Regions from separate parts of the Mesorhizobium sp. M0571 genome, predicted to be linked through region 4. Evidence: predicted binding sites of a transcription regulator. Region 4 holds the regulator's gene; each other region holds the start of a gene.
The links. Region 4 encodes LexA, which represses DNA repair genes until DNA is damaged. Its sites were predicted from a motif close to TGTTCNNNNTGTGTTCNG; they were not measured.

Region 1: a site for LexA is predicted at 3,401-3,418, ahead of NKI85_RS17780 (YifB family Mg chelatase-like AAA ATPase). Genes of this name have one in related genera too.
Region 2: a site for LexA is predicted at 3,097-3,114, ahead of NKI85_RS25225 (ImuA family protein). Genes of this name have one in related genera too.
Region 3: a site for LexA is predicted at 3,206-3,223, ahead of dinB (DNA polymerase IV). Genes of this name have one in related genera too.

The regions. Positions count from the first base shown of each region.
Region 1 covers NZ_JAMYQT010000014.1:30,307-36,030, forward strand. The annotation lists gene NKI85_RS17755 (GtrA family protein) at 1-243, opposite strand, end outside; gene NKI85_RS17760 (glycosyltransferase) at 373-1,383, shown strand; gene NKI85_RS17765 (GtrA family protein) at 1,391-1,765, shown strand; gene gshB (glutathione synthase) at 1,882-2,826, shown strand; gene NKI85_RS17775 (cupin domain-containing protein) at 2,838-3,218, opposite strand; gene NKI85_RS17780 (YifB family Mg chelatase-like AAA ATPase) at 3,504-5,033, shown strand; gene NKI85_RS17785 (malate synthase G) at 5,303-5,724, opposite strand, start outside.
Region 2 covers NZ_JAMYQT010000025.1:28,678-34,401, forward strand. The annotation lists gene NKI85_RS25215 (error-prone DNA polymerase) at 1-595, opposite strand, end outside; gene NKI85_RS25220 (DUF6504 family protein) at 592-2,070, opposite strand; gene NKI85_RS25225 (ImuA family protein) at 2,012-3,073, opposite strand; gene NKI85_RS25230 (metallopeptidase family protein) at 3,257-3,679, shown strand; gene NKI85_RS25235 (DUF1737 domain-containing protein) at 4,016-4,222, opposite strand; gene NKI85_RS25240 (HpcH/HpaI aldolase/citrate lyase family protein) at 4,251-5,132, opposite strand; gene NKI85_RS25245 (DUF4153 domain-containing protein) at 5,416-5,724, shown strand, end outside.
Region 3 covers NZ_JAMYQT010000015.1:127,107-132,830, forward strand. The annotation lists gene NKI85_RS19270 (XRE family transcriptional regulator) at 80-775, shown strand; gene NKI85_RS19275 (hypothetical protein) at 1,002-1,304, opposite strand; gene NKI85_RS19280 (hypothetical protein) at 1,497-1,859, shown strand; gene NKI85_RS19285 (GNAT family N-acetyltransferase) at 2,016-2,474, shown strand; gene ybiA (riboflavin biosynthesis intermediates N-glycosidase) at 2,572-3,120, shown strand; gene dinB (DNA polymerase IV) at 3,276-4,517, shown strand; gene NKI85_RS19300 (DUF2182 domain-containing protein) at 4,611-5,474, opposite strand; gene NKI85_RS19305 (DUF1326 domain-containing protein) at 5,483-5,724, opposite strand, start outside.
Region 4 covers NZ_JAMYQT010000048.1:32,464-38,187, reverse strand. The annotation lists gene NKI85_RS31315 (ComEC/Rec2 family competence protein) at 1-2,246, shown strand, start outside; gene lexA (transcriptional repressor LexA) at 2,240-2,992, opposite strand; gene NKI85_RS31305 (molybdopterin molybdotransferase MoeA) at 3,097-4,302, opposite strand; gene moaC (cyclic pyranopterin monophosphate synthase MoaC) at 4,302-4,817, opposite strand; gene trpC (indole-3-glycerol phosphate synthase TrpC) at 4,884-5,724, opposite strand, start outside.

The sequences.
Region 1 (5,724 bases), on a different contig from region 4:
CGACCAGTGCATGACGAAACCGCCTTCCAGGCCCATCCTGTACTGGTGCAGATCGAACCAGCCCTGGCCGGCCAGCATGTCGCGAACTTCGACAAGGCGCAGCAGATTGTCGTTGTCGCCGCCGGCATCGGTCAGTGCCGGGAACCCGGCAAAGGCATTGACGGCAAGCACCATCAGCGTGGCAAACAGCGCCAGCGCGATATCGGACCTCCAAATGGAGGCGCCATCGTCGGCTGTGCTCATATCAGGACCTTTGGAAGGAATACGGGGCGGTTTAAACCTAGCCTTAACAGCTTCAATAAATAGTAAAGCCGCCCGAGCGAGGCCGGCGTTTGAGCGGTCAGGGGCCTCACAGGGCATCCGGAGACGAAAATGCCACAAGAAGTGCGCCATGAGCCGAGCATCGCCGTGCTGCTGCCTTGCTACAACGAGGAGCTGACGATTGCCGAGGTGGTGCGGCGCTTTCGCGAAACGCTGCCTTCCGCCGCGATCTATGTCTACGACAACAATTCGCGCGACCTGACGGCGCTCCGAGCCCGCGCGGCTGGCGCCACCGTGGTGCGCGAGCCGCGCCAGGGCAAAGGCAATGTCGTGCGCCGCATGTTCGCCGACATCGAGGCCGATATCTATCTGATGGCCGACGGTGACGGCACCTATGCGCCGGAGGATGCGCCGCAATTGATCAACACGCTGCTGACCGAGCGGTCCGATATGGCGGTCGGTACAAGGCGCGGCGTCACCGACGATGCCGGCAGGACAGGCCATGCCTTCGGCAACCGCATCTTCAACAGCCTTTATAAGCGGCTGTTCGGCTCGGACTTCACCGATATCTTTTCCGGCTACCGCGCCTTTACCCGGCGTTTTGTCAAAAGCTTTCCGGCCGTTTCGGGCGGCTTCGAGATCGAGACCGAAATGTCGGTGCACGCCTCGCAGCTCAAACTGCCGGTCAGCGAGATCGGGCTCGATTATGGCCGCCGGCCGCAAGGCTCCTCGTCGAAGTTGTCGACCTTTCGCGACGGCGCCAAGATCCTGTGGATGTTCGCCATGCTGATGAAGGAGACGCAGCCGTTGCGTTTCTTCGGCGCTTTTTCGGTGTTCTTCCTGGCATCGAGCTTGTTCCTGATGACGCCGGTGCTGATCGAGTTCGCCGAAACCGGCCTCGTGCCGCGTATGCCGACCTGGGTGCTGTCGGTCGGCCTGCTGCTGCTGTCGATGCTGGCGGCGGTGACCGGGCTGATCCTCGATTCGGTGTCGCGCGGCCGAGCCGAGCAGAAGCGCATCTTCTATCTGTCGATGCCTTCCGGCCGCGTCGAACGCGAACGCGCGAGCGCGCTCGCCACCTTGAAGAAGGCCGAACCGCGCAAGACCTCGCGGGCCGCCTAGGGTCGAAATGGGACGCCTCGCCCGCTTCATTGTCGCTGGCGGTATTGGCTTCGTCGCCGATGCGGCGGCGCTATGGCTGGTGCTGGCGGCAACGCCGCTCGGACCATTCGCGGCTCGCATCATCTCGATCGGTTTTGCGCTGTCCGTCACCTGGCTGATCAACCGCCATCTGACCTTCTCGCCTTCCAGCCGGGGCATCGCGCGGGAGGGCGCACGCTATGGCGGCGTCGGCATCGCCACCAGCGTCGTCAATTATCTCGTCTATTGCGCCATGCTGTTCGCGCTGCCGATGGTGCCGCCGCTCGCGGCCCTTGCGGTTGCCTCGCTGGTTGCCATGGCGCTTTCCTTCCTCGGCTATTCCAAGCTGGTCTTCGACCGCTGAAGGCACATCGCGTTGGGCTCTGCGCCAAGCGAAGCGCGGCCCCATAACAAGCTGACCGATTGGCAGAAGGCGCCGAGTTCCGTATATCGCTGTCGGTGAACGCCCGGAGACCTGCCGTGAAGCTGAAAATCGCCGTCCAGATGGACCACGTCTCAACCGTCTCGATTGCCGGTGACACGTCGTTTGCGCTGTCGCTGGAAGCGCAGCAGCGCGGCCACCAGCTGTTCCACTACACGCCCGACCGGCTGTCGCTGCGCGACGGCAAGGTGTTTGCCCGCATCGAGGAGATGCAGGTCCGCGACGAGAAGGGCAATCATTATTCGCTGGGCGAAGAAGTCCGCACCGATCTTTCGGAGATGGACGTCATCCTTTTGCGTCAGGATCCGCCCTTCGACATGAACTACATCACCACTACGCATATCCTCGAGCGTATCCATCCGAAGACGCTGGTGATCAACGATCCTGCCTGGGTGCGCAACAGCCCTGAAAAGATCTTCGTCACCGAATTTTCCGACCTGATGCCGGCGACGCTGATCACCAAGGACCCGCTGGAGGTCGCCGCGTTCCGCAAGGAGTTCGGCGACATCATCATCAAGCCGCTCTACGGCAATGGCGGCGCCGGCATCTTTCACCTGCACGAGGCCGACCGCAACCTTGCCTCGCTGCTCGAAATGTTCGGCCAGATGTTCCGCGAACCCTATATCGTGCAGCGTTACCTGAAGGAGGTGCGCGCCGGCGACAAGCGCATCATCCTGATCGACGGCGAGCCGGTCGGCGCCATCAACCGGGTGCCGGCCGAGCACGATTCCCGCTCCAACATGCATGTCGGCGGCCGCGCCGAAAAAACCGAATTGACGGACCGCGAGCGTGAGATCTGCGCCCGCATCGGCCCGTCGCTGAGAGAGCGCGGCTTCATCCTCGTCGGCATCGACGTCATCGGCGACTACATGACCGAGATCAACGTGACATCGCCGACCGGCGTGCGCGAGGTACAGCGCTTCGGCGGCGCCGACATCGCCAGCCTGTTCTGGGATGCCGTCGAGGACAAGCGGAGAAAATAGACCCCGCTGCCCTACGCTGGTTTGGCGTACTGCTCGGCGCTCATGACTTCGATGCACACAAAGCGCTCGTTGCCTTCCACCCAGGCGTCGTGGCCGGGCGGAATTGTATAGGACGTGCCTTGCTCGAAAGTTTTCTGTGTTCCGTCATCCAATCTGACGGTGATGGTTCCGGATGCGACGTAGCCGACATGCGACACCTGACAGCTGTCCGTCTTGACGACCGGCTTCACACACTCGGACCATTTCCATCCTGGCTCCATATTGAGCCGCCCGAGAGTGAACCCGGGAAGCCGCACCACTTCGACGCGTGTCTTGTCGGGCGCCCGAACTTCATCCGGGGTATCGTGAGACTTGGCTGCAAATTTCGTGACGTTCATTCCACCATCGGCCATAGCATCCTCCCCTGTACTCGACGCGGAACCTGGCGTTGCGATTGTCGGAACCGCTGCCGGATTTATATCTCATTTAGCGCCAAAATAATAAGCAGTAGCTAAAATATATGCCTTCTCGACGAGCCCAGCCTCGCTGCCGTCACTTGCATTGTCAGGCCGAGGTCATTGCTTTGACGGACGTCCGTTCCCCAAATGTTCTTGCCTTCGCCCAAAATCTGTGGTTGTCTCCGGTGACGCCGTTCGCGGCATGATCGCAGGGGGCAAGCCTGCAGCCGGGGTGAAGACATGGTGGCGCGGGTTCGCACGGTTGCTTTCCAGGGCATCGAGGCAGTGCCGGTCGACGTGCAGGTGATGATCGCGCCGGGCAAGGTCAACATGCACATCGTCGGGCTGGCCGACAAGGCGGTGGCCGAAAGCCGCGAGCGGGTGCAGGCCGCCCTGCACGCCTCCGGCCTGTCGATGCCGTCGAAGAAGGTCACGGTCAATCTGGCGCCCGCCGACCTGCCCAAGGAAGGCAGCCACTACGATCTGCCGATCGCACTCGGGCTGATGGCGGCGCTCGGCGCCATTCCGGGCGACATGCTGGCCGGCTATGTCGTGCTTGGCGAATTGTCGCTCGACGGCACCATTGCCGCGGTCGCCGGCGCGCTGCCGGCGGCGATCGGTGCCAAAGCCGAAGGCAAGGGCTTGATCTGTCCGTTCGCCTGCGGCCCGGAAGCCGCCTGGGCCGGCAAGGACTTCGACATTCTGGCGCCGCGCAGCCTGATCGCCATCGCCAATCATTTTCGTGGCACGCAGGTCCTGTCGCGGCCGGAAGCCGGCATCCATGCTTCGGCGCGCGACCTGCCGGACTTTGCCGACATCAAGGGCCAGGAGACCGCCAAGCGGGCGCTGGAAGTGGCGGCGGCTGGCGGCCACAATCTTTTGATGGTGGGACCGCCGGGGTCGGGAAAGTCGATGCTGGCGCAGCGGCTGCCGTCGATCCTGCCGCCACTGGCGCCCAGGGAATTGCTGGAAGTCTCGATGATTGCCTCGGTGGCCGGCGAGCTTGGCGAAGGAAAACTGACCGACCGGCGGCCGTTCCGCGCGCCGCATCATTCGGCCTCGATGGCGGCGATGGTCGGCGGCGGCCTGCGCGTGCGGCCGGGCGAGGCCTCGCTTGCCCATCACGGCGTGCTGTTCCTCGACGAGTTTCCGGAATTCTCGCCGCAGGCGCTCGATGCACTGCGCCAGCCGCTCGAGACCGGCGACTGCATGATCGCGCGGGCCAATCATCGCGTCACCTATCCGGCGCGTATCCAGCTGGTCGCGGCGATGAACCCGTGCCGTTGCGGCATGGCCGGCGAGCCGGGCTATCGCTGCCTGCGCGGTGATCGCTGCCGCACCGACTACCAGGCGCGCATTTCCGGCCCGCTGCTCGACCGCATCGACCTGAGGATCGAGGTGCCGGCGGTCTCGGCCAGCGATCTGATCCGGCCGGACCGGGCAGAGAAAAGTGCCGCGGTGGCGCTGCGCGTCGCCCGCGCCCGTACGATCCAGCGCGAGCGCTTCGAGCGGCTCGGCGCGACCGCCACCACCAACGCCCATTGCTCGCCCTCCGTCATCGAGACGATCGCCATGCCCGATGCCGCCGGCCTGTCGTTGCTGAGAGATGCCAGCGAAAAACTCGGCTTTTCCGCGCGGGCCTATCATCGCGTGCTGAAGGTGGCGCGGACATTGGCCGACCTCGAGGCCAGCGAAACGGTCGGCCGCATCCATCTGGCCGAAGCGATTTCCTACCGCATGAGTTCGGAACGGATGGCGCAGGCGGCGTAGCGTTTCCCTCCCCCTCGAGGGGAGGGTGGCCGCGAAGCGGCCGGGTGGGGTCGCCGGTGAGACGCTCGGCCTTCAACGCCTGCGCCATATGCGGCAGATCAAAGTGGCACCGAGTATCGGTCGCTAAGACAATCCTCGTTCCCGTCCTTGTCGACGGAATGGGAGTCGGCGCACTTCACGCAGGACCCCTCCCGGCCCTTCGGGCCACCCTCCCCTCAAGGGGGAGGGGGATGCCGGCGCCCGACCCTCCGCGCATCGTGCTTGCCGGCTCAGGCGCTCCGCTCCGCCTTCAACTCCAGTCGCCGCGCGTGCAGCACCGGCTCGGTGTAGCCATTGGGCTGGACGCGGCCCTTGAAGACGAGGTCGCAGGCGGCGAGGAACGCGATGGAGTTGTCGAAATCGGGTGCCATCGGCCGGTAGAGTGGATCGCCTTCGTTCTGGCGGTCGACGATCGCTGCCATGCGCTTCATCGTTTCCATCACCTGCTCGGGCGTGCAGACGCGGTGATGCAGCCAGTTGGCAATGTGCTGCGAGGAAATGCGCAGCGTGGCGCGGTCCTCCATCAGGCCGACGTCGTTGATATCCGGCACTTTCGAACAGCCGACGCCCTGGTCGATCCAGCGCACGACATAGCCCAGAATTCCCTGCGCGTTGTTGTCGAGTTCCTTCTGGATGTCCGCCTGAGACCAGT
Region 2 (5,724 bases), on a different contig from region 4:
GCTCCGACGTATGGTAGAGAACGTCGTTGGTCGCCATCAAGGGGATGCCGGCCAGCTCGGCCATTGCCGCCGCCTGCTCGACCCGAAAGCGGTCGTTGCCGCGGTAATCCGGCGAAACCGCAAGCCGCAGGGTTTCTCCGAAGCGATCCCTGAGCCGGCTAAGCAAGTCGAAGCCATCCGCACCCGTCGATAGATCCGGCAGGATGGCTAGCGACAAGAGATCGCCCCATTCGAGAAGATCGCTCTGTTTGAGGAGCGTTGCCCCTTTTTCGTTTTCGTCGCGCAAATTGGCTTGCGTCAGCATGCGGCAGAGATGGCCCCAGCCCTTGCGGTTTTGCGGATAGGCGAGGATGTCCGGCGTGCCGTCGCAAAAAACCAGACGGCAGCCGGGATGATAGGAAAAACCCTCCACCTTGGCCTGCTGCCAGGCACGCACGACGCCCGCCACCGTGTTGCGGTCGGCGAGGCCGATCGCCGAAAATCCCAGGAACTTTGCCGCGACCACCAGTTCCTCCGGTTTCGAGGCGCCGCGCAGGAACGAGAAGTTCGACTGGATGCCGAATTCGGCATAGGGAATGGCCGTCAGCGCATTCATGCAAAGATCCCATGCATGAACCAGCGCGGCGGGACTTGAGAGGCGCCGTAGAGGCCCTGGCGGTAGAGCCAGTAACGGCGGCCGTCGGCATCCTCGATGCGGAAATAATCCCGGGTCGGCGCATCGTGCTGTCCCGCCGCCTCTCGCCACCATTCAGGCGCGATGCGCTCCGGCCCTTCGGCGCGCGCGACACGGTAGAGCGCGCGGCGCCAGCGGAAGTTCAAAGGCGGACCTTCCGGCATTTCGGTGGCCGGCACCTCGATCGGTTCGGGCGAACGGAAAAGCCGGATCGGCCGTTCCGGCTGGAAGACAGTCGTGGGGACGTCCTTCGCCTTGCCCGGCTGCTTCGGCGGCGAAGTTCTTTGCGGCGCTTCCGCGAAGGGAATGGTGGCGACGGCGCGCTCCGGCAGATGGCTCTCGACGGCGACCGGTTTTAAGACCGCGCCTTCACCGAGCCGGGCGCGAATGCGGTCGGCAAAAAGCGCGATATCGGCGCCGTCGTCGCTCGTTTCGCCGGCAAGGTCGGCCTGCTGCATGTCGAAGGCGGCGGCGGTCAGCACCGAGAGGCGCACGAGATCGAAGCCATAGCCGGCGTCGATATCCTGTTCGAGCGCGGCAAGCCTTTCGTGGAACAATTTCTGGATCAGCAGCGGCTCGCGCAAGGGCCGCGAGGTGCCGACGGCGATGCGGCTGACGCCGCCATCGACACGAAAGAGCAGCAGCGCCAGCCGCCTTGCGCCCTCGCCGCGGCGTTCGAGATCCCTCTTCAACGTTGCCGCCAGCATGCCTGTCAGCCGCTCGATGTCCTCGGTCAGCATGATCGGCTCGGCAAGACGGCGTTCGACCGAAAGCGGTGCGACCGGCAGGCGCGGCGACACCGCCTCGTCGAGGCGGCCGAGCGCCTGGTCGAGGCGCAAAAGCAGCGATGTGCCGAAGCGGCGGGCAAGCGGCGCGCGCGGTGCTGCCATGACGGCGCCCGCCGTGCGCAGGCCGACGCTTTCAAGGCTGGCGCGGACCTCCGCGTCGATGCGCAGCGCCGCCAGCGGCAACGGCGCGAGAAGCGCCTCCTCCTCACCATCGGCGACGATACGGTCGCCGGAAAACCGCGCCGCCGCCCAGGCAGCACCTGGTGTGGCGGCAAGCCCGGCGCGGACATCGAAGCCTTGATGGAAAAAGCGCGACAGGATGTCGTCCAGCATCGAGCGTTCGCCGCCGAAAAGATGGGTGCAGCCGGTGACGTCAAGATAGAGGCCATCGGTTCCATCGAGCGCCACCAGCGGCGTGTAGCGGTCGCACCAGTCGGCGAGGCCTTCGAGCAGGCGCCGGTCGGCCTCCGGATCGGCCTCCACTATGTCGATCGACGGATGCATGGCGCGTGCGTCGGCTATGCCCATGCCGCGCTTCAGATTGAGCGCCTCAGCCCGTTCGTCGAGGGCGGCGATGCGCTGGGCGTTCCTGTCGCGATGGCTGATCACCAGCGGCAGGTGATCCGACGGCCGGGAACGCCAGGACCGCCCCAGACGCTGCCGCAGGATCCTCTCGGCGGCGAGATGCGGAAACCACAGGGACAGGATTCTTTGCCCATTCCTGAGCCCTTCCTTGCTCGCCCCGTCTTTCTTCGAATAGGCGTTCATCGGGGTTCCACTCCAGTGTGAATTGTCCGGGCAAGGCCGTGCGGCTCTTGCCGATGGTAACGGTGAAGGCGGGTCGGCCGATCGAGCCGGCGAGCGGCCCGGCGATTGTCTCGCGCGCTGCCGCGGGTGCCGCCGACAGGATGAGGCGGACGGGCGCTGCCGTCGGCTCGGGCTCGCCGGCCTGGCGCAGCAGGAACAGCGGCCGGCCCGCACTCTGCGCCCGGGCGTGCAGCCGCCGCGTCGCGGTGAGGTCCAGCCGCTGCGGGTTGCCGCGGATTTCGAGGATGACAGCGGCAAGCGCCGTCATCCGGGCAGCCTCCTCGGCAACCCACAACGCATCGAGGAGCCTTGGCGCCTCGGAAAACAGCAATTGCTCCGGCTCGATGCCGAAGAAGGCGTGAAGCCCCCTGGCGTAGGGGAAGCCGGCCTCGCGGAAAATCTCCGATGTGCCGATCCACAGCACCGGCAATCGCGGGCCCTGGCTGAGGATCAGGCTGACGAGCGACAGGACAAAGCCGGCGACGGCCCCGGCATCGCGGGTCGCGGCGCCATGAAACTCGCTCAGCGCCGCCTTTGGCAGGCCGCCGCTGAGCGCAGCATCGAGGCGCTGGGCACCGGTGCGCAAAAACGCATCCTGCGAAGCCACGGCGAGGCCGCGCCGGACAATAGTTAGATTCCGAGGGGGCGTCAGATCCCGAGGGAATGTCAGAGTCTGGGGGCTGACATCCGCATCAAACGACGAACCGGCCGGCGCCTCCAGGCGCTCGGGCAAGGTCCCTTCGATCTTCGCGATCTGGCGGCGCAGGGCAAAAACAGTCTCCCGCGCCACGGCGCTTGTCGCCATGACGGTCAGCTTCCACTCACAATTGTTCCTGTTATGTTCCTATAGATTCCAGAGGGCGGCCAAAGAGTCAAGCGGAGTCATGGGGAATTTATTCCTGTAGTGGGAACATGACACGGGCGCTCCAGCCCGGCCATTTGCCGAGTCCGGCCTGAAAGCCTATATGCCGGGATCAAAGGACAACGCATGGCTCGCATCTACCAAACCCGCATCTGGCACGACCAGCTTTCGCCGTCGATGGAGGAAATGGAGTTCCTGGCGCTGGAGGCCTATGCCCATCTGCCGGAGGAATTTCGCAAGCTGACCGGCGAGATCGTCATCCAGATCGCCGAATTCCCGACCGACGAGATCATGGACGACCTGTCGCTGGAAACGCCGTTCGACCTGCTCGGCCTGTTCGAGGGGCGCGGCATCGCCGAGCGCTGGAATCCGCAGACCGGCGAGGGGCCGAACCGCATCACGCTCTACCGTCGCGCTATCCTCGACTACTGGGCCGAGAACGAGGAAACGCTGGGCGACATCGTCACCCATGTGCTGATCCACGAGATCGGCCACCATTTCGGCCTGTCGGACGACGATATGGAGAAGATCGAGGAAGCGGCTGAATAGGGGGCATCAAATGGGCATGACGATCGGCCAATTCGACCGGCCGGTCCGTTAGAGACGATCAATTGTCGATGTTGACGCCGCCCCTCATTGCCCTGCCGGGCATTTCTCCCCGTATAGTGACGGGGAGAAAGAAGCTGGCCGCAGCCTCGGCGCTGTTCTACAACGTTGGTGATTGGCGAAATCGCCGATGAGAGCACCCCTCTCCCCGTCACTATACGGGGAGAGGATGCCGGTAGGCAGGTGAGGGGCGGCGCCAACGGCCTGGAACGGGCGATGGGCAAACTCAACCTGAAGCTAGGGCAGTGGGCCATAGCGCCCACAGGATAGAGCCGAACCCTACCAGTCGCTGAGCTTGGTGTCGGGGCCGTATTCCTGGCCCTCGATGTCCTTCACGACGGCCTGGCCGCAGCGCATGGTCTTGGCTTCCTTGTCATAGGCATAGGTCGGCGAGCCGAACAGGTGCCAGCCCTTGTTCAGCGCCGCCGTCACCTTGTGGCAGAAGCTGGCATCGTCCGGACCGGACAAAAAGCGGTAGAGTTTCATTCTTCAATTCCCGTCGTCGGTTGCGATATCATGCGCGAACAGCGGCGGCCTTCGCCAGCAGTTTTTCGGCCTGCGCCAAATGCAGCCGTTCGACCATTTTTCCGTTCAGCGCAATCACCGCCTTGCCGGTATTTTCGGCGAGCGCGAAGGCTTCCTTGACCGCGCGCGCCTCGGCCATCGCTTCAGGCGACGGCGCAAAGGCGCGGTTCGCGGCCTCGATCTGGGCCGGATGGATCAGCGATTTGCCGTCGAAGCCCATGGCGGCCGCTTCCGTGCACTCGCGCGCAAACCCGTCCATTTCGCGAAAATCATTGAAGACACCGTCGAGCAGGTCGAGGCCGCCGGCGCGCGCCGCCAGCACCATCTGCATCAGCCACGGCACGAGATAGCGCCGGTCGGGCGTGGCGAGTATGCCGGTGTCCTTGACCAGGTCATTCGTTCCGGCAACGAAACAGACCAAACGGGAGGCCGGATCGCGGCCGAGCTCGGCGATCGGCCCGATGTTGAGCAGCGCCTTGGGCGTCTCGATCATCGCCCATAGCTTGACCTCTTCCGGCGCAAAATTGTCGTCGAGCACGTCGCCGGCCTCGAGGATGTCGCGTGGCGTGTCGACCTTGGGCAGCAAGATGGCGTCGGGCTGGCATTTTGCCGCGGCCAACAGATCGTCGGCGCCCCATTCGCTCGACAGCGCATTCATGCGCACGACCATCTCGCAACGCCGGCTGGAACGGCCGGCGAAAATCGCCGCGAGTTTTTCTCGCGCGGAAAGTTTATCGGCCGAGGCGACGGCGTCCTCGAGATCGATGACGACGGCATCGCAGGCCAGCGACGGGATCTTGGCCAACGCCTTGTCGTTCGAGGCCGGGACGTAAAGCACCGAGCGGCGCGGGCGGTAGCTTTCGGTGGTCATCTCCGATCTATGCCGCCTGCAGCCGGCCGAGGCAAGCCGTGCATAAAAACTGCACGCAATTTCGGAAAATCTCCTCGTCTCCGCCCCGCCGGACACATGTCGACCTGGCAAAAAGCGGCATGCAAGAGCGCGAGAAACTTCGTTGGTCCCTGCCATACCGGCTTCGCAGCGAGGGCTGGTGGCTCGTCGATCCGCCCTCGGCTTCGGCAAGCCTCCTCCCCTTCGTCCGCAAAGCCCTGCCCAGATATTCCGGCTGCATCAAAGTCGCCGAGAAGGCCCGATCATGACAGCGTTCCTCACGGCAGCGCCGAGCTATTGCAGCCGCTTCGGCGTTGCCGTCCTGCTCGTCGCACTGGCCGATTTTTCCCTCTATGGCCAACCGGCCGGCATCACGCTTTTCCTGTTCGGCGTTGCGATTGCCGCAGCGAGCATGGCTGTCCATCCTCTCGGGGTCTTCAGCGATGGCAGGTTCTGGTTCAAGCCCGTTGTCCTGCTTGTGGCCCTGCTGCCGCTCGTAGAAAATGTCAGTGCTTTGTCCGTTTCCATCGCGCTGGCGGCGCTAGCCGACTTCGCGCTTTCGCTGGGAGGGCGA
Region 3 (5,724 bases), on a different contig from region 4:
CGTATAAGAGCATAACTCAAACAGTAATACAAGCGATTCTTGCATAGACGAAACCGAATCTTATGCCTCAGATGGAGCCATGGTGAAAACTGCACTGTCGGTCAAGGTCGGGGCGGCGATCCGCCGGGCGCGCAAGCAGCGCGGTCTGGTGATGCGCCACATTGCCGAGCACAACGACACCGATGTCGCTGCCGTCGGCAATTGGGAAACCGGGCGCAACCTGCCCAAGACCGAGAACCTTTTGAAGACCGCCGCCTTCCTGCGCGTCGACCCGGTGGCGCTCGGCAAGGGCGAGGTCGTCTTCCTCGAAGATTCCGGGCCGGTCGCCGATGCCGAGATCGTCACCGATCCCGGCCCCCTGCCCGCCGGGCCGATGGATATCCAGCTTCTCGGCACCGCCGTCGGCGGCGACGATGGCGACTTCACCTTCAACGGCCAGCCGGCCGGCTATGTCCAGCGGCCGCCTGGGATCCGGCATCTGCGCAACGTGTTTGCGCTGCACGTGCTGAGCGATTCGATGGTGCCGCGCTACGAGCCCGGCGAGATGATCTATTGCGGCGGCCGCGAGGCCGTGCCCGGCGACCATGTGGTGATCGAGACGCTGCCCGAGGAGAACGAGCACAACGGCAAGGCCTTCATCAAGAAGCTGGTCAAGCGCACCGCCGCCGAACTGATCGTCGAGCAATACAACCCGCCCAAGACGCTGACCTTCAACCGCTACGCGATCAAGAACGTCTTCCGCGTCATCCCGCTCAAGGAATTGCTGGGGTATTGACGCGGCGCTGGCGCGCGCCCTTCTCCCCTTGTGGGAGAAGGTGGATCGGCGCGCAGCGCCGAGCCGGATGAGGGGTGTTGGAAGAAATGAGGTGTTAAAAATATTCGAACGATTCTAAATCCTTACGTCTTCAACTCCGCGATCCGTCCAACACCCCTCATCCGACCGAGCTTCGCTCGGCCGCCTTCTCCCACAAGGAGAGAAGGAAGAACACCGCCCCTCCCCTTCAAGCCCGCCTCGATTGCTCCGGCTCGCGGCCATTGAGCATCCGCGCCTCGGCCAGGGCCCGCTGCCGGTCGTCGATGAAGGCTGCCTGGATCGAAACGGCGGCGCCCGGCAGGCCGTCGGCCCGGCAGGCCTTGCAGATCAGGCGCCCCGAAAGTGCCGCCAGCGGCGTCTCCGGCCTCACCCCATGCCGCTTGAGCTCGGCCGGCTTCCACCACCTGTTGCGGCCGCAATCGATGCACTCGACGGCAATCGAGACAACATCGGCGATCGTCGCTTCCTTGCCTGCTAATGCCATAGCCATCCCCATCTTTGTTCCTGCTTTGTTCGCAACATTATCGGTTTTCGGAGCGGAGTCGAGTCGGTTCCGCTTACATTGACGTGAAAGTTTCACTTGTCATATTATTTGAGTTATGCTTATATCGATGTGCGAGCTGGAATCGGCGCGAGCAACAGAACTGCGGCCGCTCCGTCGGCCGGCAGCAAGGGAACGACGATGGACCCAGCCCAGTTCGCCCATGCCTGCGGCTATACTGGCGACAGCCCGGCCATGCTCGCCGCCTTCGCGGCCATCCGCCAGGACGGCATTCGCAAGGCGCGCCAGGGCCATCGCCGGCGCAAGGCGGCGATCGACCGGATGAAGCCGAGCCGCGCTTTGTTCCTGGTGGCGATCCGCCCGGCGCAGTCGGCCGAGGAAGCGATCGAGGACGCCGCCCGCTTCCTGTCGATATTCCGCAACATGCCGCGCTGGCGGCAGGAAAGGCGCGGCGCCGACCTCGCCCGGGCCAGGCAGCAGCGCCTCTTCGCCCGCTTCTTCCGCCGCTACGGCCACCGCCTTTGGGCGCTGGAGGCGGCGTAGCGTTGGCCGGGAACCAGCCACCTCGTTTTCACTGAAAGCTCGGCGGGACAGCGCCCCCTCTGTCCCGCCGAGCTTGCTTGCATCAGACGCTGGCGTTCGCTTGCGACTCAAGTGGGACATTGCGATCGCCGACACCGCGCCGTATGTCTCCACGTGATGAGCGAGATCGAATTCCGTCGCGCGCAAGCGCCCGACCTGCCGGCGATCGTTGCAATGCTTGCCGACGACATCCTCGGCGCGGGCCGGGAAGACCCGTCCACGCCGCTCGCGCCTTCCTATCTCGATGCCTTCAGGGCGATCGATGCCGACCCCGACCAGTTGTTGGCCGTGGCTGTCGAGGCCGGGCAAGTGATCGGCACCCTGCAACTCAGCTTCACTCCCGGCATTTCGAGGAAAGGCGCCTGGCGCGGGCAGATCGAAGGCGTTCGCGTCGCCCGGCAATGGCGCTCCCGCGGCATCGGCAAGCTGATGGTCGAATGGGCGGTTGAAACGTGCCGCTCGCGCGACTGCAGCTTCATTCAGCTCACCACGGACAAGGAACGACGGGAGGCGCACGCATTCTACGAGCGCCTCGGTTTCACCGCCAGCCATCTCGGCTACAAGATGGCGCTGTAGGTCAGCATTTCATCGCATGCAGCGCCAACTGCTCTTCTTCGCCGGCCCACTGATGGAGCATTGACAAGCCGGCCTTCCGCCCTGCTCCATCCGCTCCATGATTTACGACCGACGCTGGCTTGAAGCAGCCTTTCGCGCAAAGCCCCGGCAGAAGTTCCTGTTCTTCTGGGGCCATGAGCCGTCCAAGGACGGCCGCATAGCCGCATCGTGCTTCAGCCAGTGGTGGCATGCGCCCTTTATCGTCGATGGCCTGAGCTATCCGACTGCGGAACATTGGATGATGGCTGAGAAGGCACGTCTGTTCGGTGATGCTCAGGCGGCAACGCAAATCCTCAAGGCGGCGAGCCCCAAGCAGGCAAAGCAGCTTGGCCGGCAGGTGAGCGGCTTCGATGGGGCCAAATGGGATGCCGACAAATACCGCATCGTCGCCGAAGGGAGCTTTCAGAAATTCCGGCAGAACGCGGCGCTGCGCGAATATCTGCTGTCGACGCATGACAAGGTGCTGGTCGAGGCAAGCCCTGTCGACCGGGTGTGGGGCATCGGCCTTGCGGCGGATGACGAGAGGGTCGCGAACCCGCTGCTGTGGCGCGGCGAGAACCTGTTGGGATTCGCGCTGATGCAGGCCAGGGATCGGCTGCGCGGCTGAACAGACTGAGCGACGCGCATGCCGCGCGTCCGCCCGGCGTCTCGGTGGGCGGTAGCCTTTGCGCTGCTTGACAATCCGCCGGCAACGTTCTCTTTATGTTCCATTCAAAACTCTAGACAATGCGGCGTTTGAACCGCCGCGGGCGAACGGGCCGGATGGAAGCCAACATCCTCCACGCGGATCTGGATGCCTTCTATGCCTCGGTCGAACAATTGCTCGACCCGGCTCTGCGCGGCAAGCCGATCGCCGTCGGCGGCGGCGTTGTGCTGGCGGCCTCCTATGAAGCCAAGGCCTTCGGCGTACGCGGCGGCATGCCGGGGCGGCGTGCGCGGGAGCTCTGCCCCGGGCTGATTTTCGTCGGCGGCCATTTCAAGGACTATCAGCGGCTGGGCGATGCGGCCATCAAGGTGCTCGGCGATTTCACGCCTGTGGTCGAGCGGATTTCCATCGACGAGGCCTTTGCCGACGTCGCCGGCTGCACCCACCTGTTCGGCTCACCGGCCGAGATCGCCGGCAAGATCCGCCGCCGCGTGCGGGCCGAGCTCGGCCTGCCGATCTCGGTCGGCGTGGCGCGCACCAAGCATCTGGCCAAGATCGCCTCACAGGTCGCCAAGCCCGACGGGCTGGTGGTGGTCGATCCGCGCGACGAGCTGGAATTCCTCCACGATCTGCCGGTCGAGCTAATGTGGGGTGTCGGTCCGGTCACCAGGGAGCGGCTGGCCGGCATCGGCGTCAACACCATCGGCGAGCTGGCGAAGACCAACGGTGGGGCGCTGGAGCGCCTGCTCGGGCCGGCGGCCGGAGAAAAACTCAACGCGCTGGCGTGGAACCGCGATCCGCGCAAGCTCGAGACGCAGCGCCGGGCGCGCTCGGCCGGCGCGCAATCGGCGCTCGGCCGAAAACCCGCCGACGAGGAAGTCTTCGTGCCGGCGCTGCTGCATCTGGCCGACAGGGTCGCCACCAGATTGCGGGCGAAATCCCGGCCCGGCCGCACCGTGACGGTTCGCGTCCGCTTTGCCGATCTGCGCTCGGTGACGCGCTCGATCACGCTCAACCAGCCGATTTCGGCAACCGCCATGCTGGCCGAGATAGCCGAGGCGCTGGTGCGCAAGGTGCTGGCCGACCATCCGCACGAAAAAACCATCTCGCTGCTGGCGATCGCCGTCTCGCACCTGGAAAAGCAGCCGGGCCTGCAGCTGGAACTGCCGCTCGGGCTGGACGACGACCGCCGCCGCCCCGGCACCAGGAAGGGCGCGGCGCGCTGGACCGCCGACCGCGCCATCGACAAGATCCGCGACCGCTTCGGCTGGGAGGCGGTCGGCTATGCCTCGGTCGCGCTCGGACTGTCACGGTCGGTTCCCGACGCCTTTCGCGAACTGGCCGAAAAGGAATTGTGAGGCGGCTTGGCCGGACCGATGCGATGCACTTTGCAACAGAAGCGATCGGTCGTCGTTCCTGCAAAAACGCGACGTTCGAGGCGGCCCTGGTCGTCAGACCAAAAGCGTTGCGCTGCCCCAGGCGATCAGGGCGATGCCGGCCGCCCGGCCAACCCACCGGCCTGCAGGAAACACCTTTTCAACCATCACCAGAATAGCGAGCCCGGCAACCCACACCAGATTCATTATGCCACCCACGAACAACAACGCCATCAGCATCCAGCAGCATCCGACGCAAAACGCCCCGTGCAGTGCGCCCAAACGCAGCGCGCCAAGTGCGTGGGGACGCCACTGGCGGGAAAGGAACGCCGTCGGTGTCCGGCAATGCGACAGGCAGGCGTTCTTGAGCGGCGAGAACTGATACAGGCCCGCGGCGATCAGGACGATGCCTGAAAGCCAGCGGCTCTGCGAACTCATCATCGTCGCGGTAACGAACGCCTCGCGTTCGAGCAGCCAATGCAACCCGGCTGCCGCGACGGAGAACCCCAGCCAGACCAGGAGGTAGCCTGCCATAAATACGCCGGTGGGCGCGAGCTTGTCCTGGATCTGATCCTGTGCGAGCGCATGGCGATGTACGCGCGCATAGAGCAGGATGGTCGGCGCGGCGCTCGGGGACATCATGGCGACCATCATGACCCACCACATGGCGATCATCAGCGCCCAGATCGCGGCCCCCCAGAGCCGCGGTTCCGTCGCCATGGCCATCGCGCTCATGTCCATGCCGGGCATGTCGGAGGTCACGTCGGCAGTTTGCTGGTGGGGGAATAGCGCGAGCCTCGACATCTCCCACGCATTCATGCCGAGGCCTGCACCGGCGACGATATAAAGCCAGGTCAGCAGGCACAGCGCCACCACTCCCGCAATCGTGAGGACGCGGTCGCGTCTGAGCAGGCGTTCAAGTGGCGACGCGCCGTCCATGCGACGCGTCAGGCTCGCACCACCCCGTGATTGTTGAGATGCAGCCGCGCGAACTGGCCGTAACTGTCCTTCGTGTTCACCTGAACCGGCCCGCTGGTTGTGCTCGAGGCACTACCGATCTCGGCGACCGCATATTCGAAGCCGTTCGGCAACACGATCTGAGCGCGCGAGTCCGCGCCCGTCACCTTGTTGCGGATCGGTTCACCTACCGTTTCGATGTAGTCCTTAACGAAGATGCGGCCCCTGCGGC
Region 4 (5,724 bases):
CCAGCATCCGCAAGGGCGTAGCCTCGGCGGCCGGCCTTGAACTCGACCGCGGCGTCGCCTTCTTGCTGGTGCCGGTGTTCCTGGCATGCGGGGTGGTTGTGTATTTCTCGCTGGCGGTGGAGCCGTCCTTTCCACAGCCGATCGCAATCGTGCTCCTCGCGGCGCTTTGTGCCGTCCTCTCGCGGTCGTGGCCCAGAACCCGCCTGTGCTTCATGGTGGCGTTGCTCTGCGCGCTTGGCGTGCTTGCCGCCAAGTTCGAGACCTGGCGTGTCGGAACGCATATGCTCGGTTCCGAAATCTCGACGCGGCTGACGGGTCGCGTCGTGTCGTTCGAGCCCATGGCGAGCGGCCGCATCAGGCTGACGATCGACGTGATCTCGACCGCCCGGCCGACACTGCGCTACATGCCGGAACGGGTCCGCGTTTCGGCGATGAAGATACCGGCTGAGCTGACCGCAGGTTCCGAGATCACCGGCTATGTGCGGCTGCTGCCGCCGACCGGCCCGGTGCGGCCCGACAGCTACGACTTCTCCTTCGACAGCTATTTTGCCGGTATCGGCGGCAGCGGCTTTTTCCTCGGCAATCCAAAAGTCGTGCCGTCGGGCGGCATGCCGCTTGCTGCGCGGCTTTCTTCGGCGGTCGAGGATGCCCGCGAATCGATCGCCGACCATATCCGCAGCCGCATCGGCGGCGCCGAGGGGGAAATTGCAGCCGCGCTGATCGTCGGCGTGCGCGCCGGCATTCCCGAGGAGATCAACGAAGCGATGCGGCGTACCGGCATCTACCACATCATCTCCATCTCAGGGCTGCATATGGCGTTGGTCGCCGGCACCATCATGGCCCTCCTGCGCGGCGCCTTTGCGCTGTTTCCCAACTTCTCATCGCGACGGCCGGTCAAGAAATATGCCGCAGCCGCCGCGCTTTTTTCGATTGCGGCGTACCTCGTCTTTTCCGGCATCGTGGTGGCGGCCGAACGCAGCTTCATCATGCTGGCGGTGATGCTTATCGCCGTGCTGTTCGACCGGGCCGCGCTCACCATGCGCAATCTGGCGATCTCGGCCATCGCGGTCATCCTGGTGTCGCCGCACGAGGTGGTCGGTCCGAGTTTCCAGATGTCCTTCGCCGCGACTGCGGCCCTTGTCGGCGCCTATGCCGGCTGGTCCGATTACCGCGCCGGCAGGGCCACCACGCCGCCACCGCGGCGGTCGCCGCTACGCTTCGCCACCCGAAAGGTTCTGTTGGGCATGGGCGGCCTCGCGATGACCTCGATCATTGCAGGGGGCGCCACGGCGCTTTTCGCTATATGGCATTTCCAGCGCGTGGCGCCGCTCAGCCTGTTCGCCAATCTGGCGATCATGCCCATTGTCTCGCTGGTCGTCATGCCTTGCGCGGTCCTCAGCGCGCTGGCGATGCCGTTCGGCGCGGATGGGCCTTTCCTCTATGTGATGGGCAAGGGGCTGACGGCGATGATCGCCCTGTCCGGATGGATCTCCGAGCGCTCGCCGATCGACGCGGTCGGGCTGATTTCGCTGAGATCGGTCCTTCTGGTGACGATCGGTCTCATAATTGCCAGCATGGCCACGACCTGGCTGCGGCTCGCGGCACTTCCTTTCGCGCTCGCCGGCTTGCTGACGACTACGCAGACGCGCGCACCCGACGTATTGATCTCGGAGGACGCACGGCTGGTCGCGCTGCCGATCGGCAGCGGTGAACTCGCGGTCAACCGAGCACGCCCGAATGAATTCACCATCGACAACTGGAAACGCGCCCTGACCTCCGAGGCCATCGTCGCGCCGGAAACACCGGGAAAGAACGACCCGCAATTCGACATTGCCGACCCAGCCGATCTGCCAGCGGGCATGCCTTTCATTTGCACGGAGGGCCTCTGCCTTGCCCGCCATCCATCCGGTGCGATTGTCGCGCAAGCCAAGGACCGGGATACTGCGCGGCCAGCCTGTGCTTTTGCCAGTTTGATCGTCATCGACGACGCCACCGCCCATAACCCCTGCTACTACGACCGGCTGGTCCTCGTCGTCACCAAACGGCAACTGGCGCGCGCGGGAAGTGCCGCCGTGTATTTCGATCCACAAGCGGCAACGCGCGCAGAAATCCGCTTCGCGGTCGAAAAATCATACCGGCCCTGGCATATGCAGCGGAAGTTTTCACGCGAGGCCAGAGGCCTGCCGCCATATCGCAAGGCCGACAAGCCTAAAGCCGGCACCACACCCAAGGGCGCAACTCAGTAGCGGCGGATCAGCCCGACGAGTTTGCCTTGCACCTTGACCCTGTCTGGCCCGAAGATGCGCGTCTCATAGGCCGGATTAGCGGCTTCCAGGGCGATCGAGGCGCCCTTGCGGCGGAACCGCTTCAGCGTCGCTTCCTCCTCGTCGACCAGAGCCACCACGATCTCACCGGGGCTCGCCGTATCGGCATTGCGGATGATGACCGTGTCGCCGTCGAAAATGCCGGCCTCGATCATCGAATCGCCTTTGACCTCAAGCGCATAATGCTCGCCGCCCATGATCATGTCCGGCGGCACGGAGATCGAATGCGTCTGGTGCTGGATGGCGTCGATCGGCACACCGGCGGCGATGCGGCCCATCACCGGGATCGACACGGCGACGACGACATCGTCGTCATTGCCGGCTGCAGGGACGCGCGACGATGTCGGCTTGCCTTGCCGTCCCAGGCTGCCCTGCCCAGGACCGCCTTGCCCAAGACTGCCCTGGATGACGCTCGGCGAGAACTTGCGTGCCGCATTGAGGCCTGGGGCGATCGAGTCGGGCAGGCGCAGCACCTCCAGGGCACGGGCCCGGTTGGGCAAACGGCGAATGAAGCCGCGCTCCTCCAGCGCCGTTATCAGCCGGTGGATTCCTGATTTGGAAGCCAGGTCGAGCGCTTCCTTCATCTCGTCGAAGGAGGGCGGGATACCGCTTTCCTTAAGCCTTTCGTGGATGAACATCAGCAGTTCGTGTTGTTTGCGTGTCAGCATAGCGACCCCCAACAGAATCAGAAAAACAAACCCAGAACAAACACTATCTGTTCCATTTGTGTTCCGCAACTGTTTAAAGTTTAATGAATGTGTTGACGGTTTGTTCAGCGTAACATCAGCACGTCGCAGGGAGCATCCGCCGCCGCGGCGGGTGCGAACGGTGCGCGAACGATCAGCCCGTTCGCATCGGCCAGCATTTTCAGCATTGAGGAATCCTGAATGCCGAACGGCGTCGCCACCAGCGTGCCGGCGTCGTGCCTGACAACAGCCCGCACATAATCCTGCCTGAGATCATTGGCCGGCATGGCAGCGCCGAGCCGCGCCCGACGTATATCCTGCTGAAAGGCCCGGCCGCCGAGCCGCGCCAGCAGCGGCTTCAGGAAGAGCTGGGTGCAGACCAGGCTTGCCACCGGATTGCCGGGCAGGCCGATGCAGCGGATGTCGCCCAGCCGCCCGAACATCAGCGGCTTGCCGGGCCGCATGGCGATCTTCCAGAAATCGAGGGTCATGCCTTGCCCGGTCAGCACGTCATGGACGAAGTCGTGGTCACCGACCGAGGCACCACCCAGCGTGACGATGACATTCGCGCCGGCCTTCACCGCCTTTGTCACCAGCGCAGCGATCGCCTCCTTGCGGTCCGGCGCGATGCCGAGATCGAGCGCGCGCGCGCCGACCGACTGTGCGGCGGCGGCGACGCCATAGGCGTTTGACGAGATGATCTGGTCGGGGCCAAGCTCGCTGCCCGGCGGCAGCAATTCGTCGCCGGTGGCGATGATGGCGACCAGCGGCCGCTTGACCACGCAGACCTCGGGGTGGTTGGCCGATGCTGCCAGTGACAAGGCCGCCGGATCTAGCAGGCGGCCCTGGCCCAGCAGGACGTCGCCCTTGGCGAAATCAAGCCCGAGGCGGCGGATGTTGCGCCCTTGCACCGTCGGCTCCGTCACTTCGACGCTGCCGCCGCCGAGGTCGCGGACGTTCTCCTGGATGACGATGGTGTCGGCGCCTTCGGGAAGCGGCGCGCCGGTAAAGATGCGTACGGCTTGCCCTTGCTGCACCGCCCCGGCAAAGCCGCGTCCGGCTGGCGCCATGCCGATCACCGAAAGCTTTGCTGGTAGGGAGGCGATATCGGCGGCCCGCACGGCATAGCCGTCCATGGCGGAGGCATTGAACGGCGGCTGGGTGCGGAGCGCCACAACCGGCTCCGCCAGCACGCGGTCTGCGGCATCCAGCAGTGCGACGCGTTCGCCCGGCAGCGCTGCTGCGCCGTGCAGCAGGCGCTCGAGCGCCTCGGCAACTGGGACCAGCGCCATTATCGGCCCGCCCCGGTGGTCCCATCTCCGGTGACCCCGGTGACCTTGTAGTCGCCGGATTTGCCGCCGGTCTTTTCAACCAGCCTGATGCCGGAGATAACCATGGCACGGTCGACCGCCTTGGCCATGTCATAGATCGTCAGGCAAGCTACCGAGACGGCCGTGAGCGCCTCCATCTCGACTCCGGTCTTGCCGGTAACGCGGGTCAGTGCTGTCACTTTCAGGCCGGGCAGCGCCGCGTCCGGCTCGATATCGACGGATATCTTGGTCAGCAGCAGCGGATGACAGAGCGGGATCAATTCATGCGTCTTCTTGGCCGCCATGATACCGGCGATGCGCGCGGTGCCCAGGACATCGCCCTTCTTGGCATCGCCGGCGAGGATCATGTCCAGCGTCTCGGGCCGCATCGAGACGAAGCCCTCTGCGACTGCCGTGCGCACCGTCTCAGCCTTGTCGCCGACATCGACCATGTTGGCTTCGCCCTGTGCGCCAAGATGGGTGAGGGCGGCCGCCATCCTCAGACCGCCTTAGAGCGACGTGCGTCCGTTTGGACGCACAAAGTACGCTCTAACACTTTGAATCTATGCATCGTGCTCTCCGAAAATCGACTCCGATTTTCGGGCCGATGCATTGGCCGGCGCCTTGCCCGTCAAAAGCAGGCGCGTTGCCGCGGTCACGTCCTGTTGACGCATCAGGCTCTCGCCGACCAGGAAAGTGGCGATGCCGCTCCGCTCCAGCCGGCGGCAATCCTCATGCGAAAAGATGCCGCTCTCGCTGACCAGCAGGCGGTCGGCCGGCACCATTGCGGCCAGCCGTTCCGAGGTCTCGAGGCTGGTTTCGAAGGTCCGCAGATTGCGGTTGTTGATACCGATCAGCCGCGACGACAGCCGCAGCGCGCGTTCCATTTCGGCCTCGTCATGCACCTCGACCAGCGCGTCCATGCCGAGCTCGAAAGCTGTCGCTTCGAGTTCCCTTGCCACCGCGTCGGCGACGCTGGCCATGATGATCAGGATGGCGTCGGCGCCCCATGCCCTGGCCTCGTAGACCTGATAGGGGTCGAACAGGAAATCCTTGCGCAAGGCTGGCAACTCGACGGCAGCGCGCGCAGTGGTGAGGAATTCGGGCGCGCCCTGGAAGGAGGGTGCGTCGGTCAGCACCGAAAGGCAGGCGGCACCGCCTTTCGCATAGGCCCTGGCCAGCGCCGGCGGATCGAAATCGGCGCGGATCAGGCCCTTGGACGGGCTTGCTTTCTTGATTTCGGCGATCAGCGCGAACCTGCCGGATTTGCGCCTGGCCTCAAGAGCGGAGAGAAAGCCGCGCGGCGCATCGGCGTCCTTGGCCCGCGCCTTGATCTCGGCAAACGGCGCGCGCGCCTTGGCCGCCGCGATCTCGTCGCGCTTGTAGGCCTCGATCTTGCGCAGG